DNA from 2 places in the Shewanella sp. 0m-8 genome. Region 1 is predicted to be linked to the other one. Evidence: predicted binding sites of a transcription regulator. Region 1 holds the regulator's gene; the other holds the start of a gene.

Region 1 (3,191 bases):
CGCTTGTGGCGACTGGTAACCCAGCCACTTACACCCAAACAATGGATGATGGACGCCCGGCAACGGCTAGCGCAAAAGAGATCCGCTACGAACTTGCTACGCGCACACTCACCTTAGTCGGCGAAGCCACCCTAGCGCAAGACGGTAGCCAGGTCACAGGTAACCGCATTAAATACAACATCAGTTTGCAACAGCTTATTGCAGAAAGTACTGGCAAGGGCGATGACAGAGTTATCACCATTATTCAGCCTGAAACCTATCAGGAAGAGAAACCAGAATCGCCAGCGAAAAAGCAGGAACAGCAATGAACCAAATCACCTTAAAAGCGGTCAATCTTGCTAAGAGCTATAAAAATCGTGCCGTCGTACAAGATGTTAGCTTAACCGTAAAGACAGGTCAGATTGTTGGTTTGCTTGGCCCAAACGGTGCAGGTAAAACAACGACATTCTACATGGTGGTTGGCCTAGTACAGAGTGATAAGGGTAAGATCTTTATTGATGATGACGATCTTACGCTCGATCCTATGCATTTACGCGCCCGTAAAGGTATCGGTTACCTACCTCAGGAAGCCAGTATTTTTAGAAAGCTGTCAGTACGTGACAACATCATGGCCGTCTTACAGACTCGTCATGACATCAATAACGAGCAACGTGAAGAACAACTTGAGCATCTACTCGAAGAGTTTCATATCACTCACATTCGTGACAGCCAAGGTATGGCATTGTCTGGAGGCGAACGCCGCCGGGTAGAAATTGCTCGGGCACTCGCAGCTAATCCAAAGTTTATCTTGTTAGATGAGCCGTTCGCGGGTGTTGACCCCATTTCAGTTATCGATATTAAAAAAATTATTGAACAACTTAAGAGTCGCGGTCTGGGCGTACTGATCACCGATCATAATGTTCGCGAAACTTTGGACGTTTGTGAGCGTGCTTACATAGTAAGCCACGGAAATCTGATTGCTGAAGGTACACCTGCCGAAATCTTGGACAACCAACAGGTTCGAGCGGTGTACTTAGGTGAACAATTCAGGCTATAGTTAATTCACAGTATGGAAGCTGAAAAACTCAATATGGAATTATTTCCAAAAAAATCAACGTGTTGAGTTTTTGAGCAACCTTCGCCAGTTCAACGAGCTTTAACGTTTAACTACAGTGTAGGGAATAGCGGTAAAATGAAAGCGTCACTCCAGCTCAAAATGGGTCAACAGCTCACTATGACTCCCCAGTTACAACAGGCCATTCGCCTGTTACAACTGTCTTCTTTAGAGCTGCAACAAGAGATCCAACAAGCATTAGATTCTAATCCGTTACTGGAGCTAGATGAAGAGCAGTCAGATGGCGATATGATCAACGATGAAGATCACTCTGTAAATGACTCTAATAGTGAACTCACCCAAGATAGCGCAAGCGTTGACACCTCCGAAGCCCTCACCCAAGATTCCATGCCCGATGACCTGCCTATGGATACCACTTGGGATGAAGTCTACACCGTTTCCTCTAATGCTAGCTCAGGCGTAAGTCGTGAAGATGACATGCCATTCCAAGGCGAGACTAGCGAAGGCTTATATGAGCATCTTGAGTGGCAAAAGAACCTCACCCCATTTTCAGATAACGATCTTGCTATCGCCACCGCGATTATTGATGCGATCGATGAACGAGGTTATTTAACCCAGAGCTGTGACGAAATTCTCGAAGCGATGGGCGATCCTGAAACTGAACTCGATGAAGTCGAAGCCGTTTTAAAACGAATTCAACATTTTGATCCTATCGGTGTTGCCGCCCGCAACTTAAGTGAATGCCTACTTATCCAGCTAGCACAATATGCCGCAGATACACCGCACATTGAAAATGCAAGATTACTGATTAAAGACTATTTAGACCTTATTGCGGGGCGTGATTTTAGGCAGTTAATGCGTAAAACCAAACTCAAAGAGGATGATTTACGTGAGGCGATCACACTGATCCAAACTCTTAACCCAAGACCTGGGCTTGCCATTGCACGCAGTAAAGATGAATACGTCATTCCCGACGTGTCTGTCAGCAAGAAAAAAGGTCGCTGGGTGGTAGAGCTAAATCCTGACTATATGCCTAAGATTAATGTTAATCAGCATTACGCATCAATGGCGCGTAGCACAACGAATCAGGCCGACGGTCAATTTATCCGTGGCCACCTGCAAGAAGCTAAGTGGTTTATAAAGAGCCTGGAAAGCCGCAACGACACCTTATTGAAAGTGACAAACTGTATCGTCAAATTCCAGCAAGGCTTTTTTGAGTTCGGTGAAGAAGCCATGAAACCTATGGTACTCAATGACATTGCCGAAGCTGTTGAAATGCATGAATCTACCATTTCACGTGTTACCACACAGAAGTACATGCACACCCCAAGGGGCATTTTTGAACTAAAATATTTCTTCTCAAGCCATGTGGGTACCGACGATGGCGGAGAATGCTCATCGACAGCAATTAGGGCATTTATTAAGAAATTAGTCGCAGCTGAAAACCAGAGGAAACCGTTAAGCGATAGCAAAATGGCCCAGCTTCTGGCTGAACAAGGGATTAAAGTTGCTAGACGTACGATTGCAAAATATCGAGAAGCGATGCTGATCCCGCCCTCAAACCAACGTAAGAGTTTATAACTCAAAATTAGGCACATGGAGGATCGATAATGCAAATCAACCTGACAGGACATCACATCGAAATCACCGATTCACTACGCGGTTATGTAGAAGAGAAATTTACAAAGCTTGAACGACATTTCGATCAGATCAATAATGTGCACGTTATTTTGAATGTACAAAAAATGCAGCAGATTGCCGAAGCTAAAATTCACCTTAAAAAAGGGGAAGTATTTGCTATTTCGGAACATGCAGATATGTATGCTGCAATAGACTCCCTGATCGATAAACTAGATCGTCAGGTTATTAAACACAAAGAGAAGCTGACTAAACACTAACGATGGAACTAAGTACCATCCTGCAGCCGGAGTGCACTACCTGCGCCACTCCGGGCAGTAAGAAAAAAGTACTGGAGTTAATCAGTGACATTGCCGCTGTCCAGTACCCAACCCTTTCTTCACAAGAGATCTTTGAAAGTCTCTTGGCACGAGAGAAAATGGGTAGCACGGGAATAGGTAATGGTATAGCGATTCCTCATGGAAGGCTGTCGAATATAGAACGTCCAGTTGCAGTATTG
Region 2 (3,191 bases), on a different contig from region 1:
ATTTAGCGCGTCGTTTTAAGATTATAGAAACCAAACAATCAGTAAAACTCAAAGGAATATCCTATGTTATCTGTAATGACTAACAACGCGTCTAACATCGCTCAAAATGCTGTCACTAAAAATAACGACCTACTTAGCAACGCTATGGAGCGTCTATCTACAGGTCTTCGCATCAACAGTGCGGCTGACGATGCTGCGGGTCTACAGATCGCATCTCGCTTAAACGCTAACGTAACCGGTATGGAAGCGGCAAACCGTAACGTATCTGACGCAACTTCTATGCTACAGACTGCCGATGGCGCATTAGACGAGTTAATGACTATTGCTAACCGTCAAAAAGAACTAGCAACACAAGCGGCTAACGGCGTGAACTCTGCAGAAGATATTACTGCTATCGGTACTGAATATGCTGCACTAAACGAAGAAGCACAGCGCATCATTTCAGATACTGAATATAGCGGCAACGCACTGTTCGCTACTCTAGATACCGGCGTAGATTTCCAGATTGGCGCATCAGGTGGCGAGACACTAACGGTAACATCTACTGTTGTGGCTAATGCTACCTTCAAAGGTACAATTACAGACCAAGCATCTGCTGTAACTGAAATCGACAACGCTACAGCTATGATCGATGCCGTTGCTGCTGAGCGTTCTAACCTAGGTGCTAGCATTAACCGCCTAGGTCACACAGCATCTAACCTAACTAACGTTACCGAAAATACTAAAGCGGCTGCTGGTCGTATCATGGACACCGATTTTGCGGTAGAAACGGCAGCGATGACCAAAAACCAGCTACTCGTTCAAGCCGGTACTAACATCCTGTCTTCTTCAAACCAAAACACTGGTTTGGTTATGGGTCTATTGGGCTAATCTTCCCCCCATTCTCCCAACTTTCTATCAAGGGCCTTCTGGCCCTTTTTTTTGGCAACAAATTCCCCGCAAAACTTCAGTGCCCCTAGCTTGAGGTCGCCTTACTTATTACATGGTTGTAGTGAACATAGTGCAATAGTCGCAAGCGGAAGCAGTACTTCCCTTTAAGCGTTAGTAACGGAAGGAAAGTTAATCCGCCACATGCAGCTAAAGATTTAAAGAACATGTAAAACATATACTTAACTATTGGCACAAAGATTGCCATTTGCATTACAGCAAGATTGGAGGATCAAATGATTTCAGGTATGGGTGGCGCCTCATTCGCCGAACAGCTTATCGTCGCAGAACGCATGGGTAAAGATCAGATATTTGAAAGCAATATGACCAAATATGAGTCGCAACTCGATGCCTATAAGATCCTCGAGCGTAGTCTAAATAGCATGACCAGCAAACTAGAGACAATTGATGGTGACGCTTTCGAGAGCAAAACCTCAACCATTAGTGATGATAATGCCTCAATCACGGTCGAAAGTGGCGCACCTACCGGTAACTATGATCTGCATGTTAAGCAACTAGCCCAGGCACACCAATTAACCAAGAGCTTTGCCAGCGAAACTGAAGTCCTACCGACAACGGGCATGCTAAGCATTCAAGTTGGTCCTAGCGCAGCTGACACCATAGAGATCGACATGGCAGTGCTCAATGCCGATGGCACAAAGACTGTTACCGACCTACGGGATGCCATCAATAACCATTCAGCTAACCCGGGAGTGCAAGCATCTTTGGTCAGAACGGGTGGCCAAGTCGAATTGATGCTGACCTCAAAAGAGACGGGTGAAGCAAACGCCATTGACGTCAAGATGGACGGTGCAGACTGGGGCATGACCGAACGAAAAGCGGCGCAAGATGCGCTGGCGACCCTTAACGGCATAGATATTCAGAGCAGCAGTAACAATTTAACTAACGTTATTGATGGTGTCTCTATTGAACTTAATAAAGTCCACGCAGTAGGTGAAAGCAGTAGCATTAAGATCAAATCTGATACTGACTCCAGCGAACAAGCAATTGAAGATTTTGTTGATATTTTCAATGACTTGATGGACGAAATAAATAAGTTAACTCGCTCCATGGGCAGTGAAGCCTTAGATGATCTTAATAATGAGAATGACGATAACAGCGACAGTGATGAAGATGAAGATAAAGACGAAGATGATGACTTCAACTCTTCAATTACCGAAGATCAGCTAGGCGTACTCAAGGGTGATTCGAGTATTCGAATGCTGCAACAGAATATGCGTGATGCCATTTTTGATGCTGCGCCAAACGGTATGCGTCTATCTGACATCGGTGTAGAAATGGGCCGTGACGGCAAACTCGACATTGACAAAGATAAGTTATCTAAAGCACTAAAAGATGATCCTGACGCGATACAAGCCATGTTTACCGATTCTGGCAGCTATATAGACAGGCTCGATACCATCATCGACCCCTTCACCAAGTTCCAAGGCTCGATGGATCTCAAGCAAGACAACCTTGAGAAACAGATCGAGAGAGTCGAAACCAGTATGGATACTCACGACAGACAGATGGAACAAAGGTATCAAATTTATCTGGCTCAATTTACCGCAATGGAAGCCACTATTAGCCAACTCAACTCAGCTAGCGCACTGTTTTATTAAGGAAATACTAAAAAATGTTGAACGAGCACGATCCCTTTAATGCTTATAAGCAAACCTCTTTGAATGCTAGAGCCGCAGCTGCGAACCCTCACGAGATGGTACGAATGCTTCTCGACGGTCTATTAGAAGAGATCCAGCGTGCTAGCGGCTTTATGCAGCGCAGGAGCTTTGAAGATAAAGGTCAGAGTATCAACAAGTGCCTCAATATTGTGCATGGACTCGATTCCATGCTCGATATCGAAAATGGCGGCGAAGTGGCCACAGGGCTAAACCGTCTTTATGACTATTGCAGTCGCCAGCTGGTAATCGCAAGTGTTGAAAACAGCGTTACCGCCCTAGAACCCATTACCAAGGTAATTACCGATGTCAGAGCAGGTTGGGACAATCTCAATTGAGCAGTGGCAACAGTTTGAAAAAGCGCTGCAATTCTATGCGAGCACTCAAAACTGGGAAAAACTGGTCATAGTGAATAACAAGATGACTGCTGCACTAAAAATGGCTGGCAAACCAAGTAGTCGATCGCAACTACTTGCGCGTCAATCCTTGGCTAACACCCATCAAAAAATACTTAAACAACTCGCGCAAGCTCAAGACGAACTGAAACAAGAGATGAGTCAATTTAAACAGCAACAAGATGGCCTA

What was found. The regulator sigma-54, encoded in region 1, starts transcription at its own class of promoters, with help from an activator protein. The targets are predictions, from matches to a motif close to GTTGGCACGNNNNTNGNNT.
Region 2: the regulator sigma-54 is predicted to act here: its motif matches at 1,116-1,134, upstream of fliD (flagellar filament capping protein FliD).

Annotation. Positions count from the first base shown of each region.
Region 1 is NZ_JBRIMB010000028.1:44,024-47,214, reverse strand. Features, by position in the region: gene lptA (lipopolysaccharide transport periplasmic protein LptA) at 1-308, shown strand, start outside; gene lptB (LPS export ABC transporter ATP-binding protein) at 305-1,036, shown strand; gene ACVBIO_RS13780 (RNA polymerase factor sigma-54) at 1,172-2,635, shown strand; gene hpf (ribosome hibernation promoting factor) at 2,665-2,952, shown strand; gene ptsN (PTS IIA-like nitrogen regulatory protein PtsN) at 2,955-3,191, shown strand, end outside.
Region 2 is NZ_JBRIMB010000015.1:5,501-8,691, reverse strand. Features, by position in the region: gene ACVBIO_RS09600 (flagellin N-terminal helical domain-containing protein) at 64-870, shown strand; gene fliD (flagellar filament capping protein FliD) at 1,164-2,549, shown strand; gene fliS (flagellar export chaperone FliS) at 2,564-2,944, shown strand; gene ACVBIO_RS09585 (hypothetical protein) at 2,913-3,191, shown strand, end outside.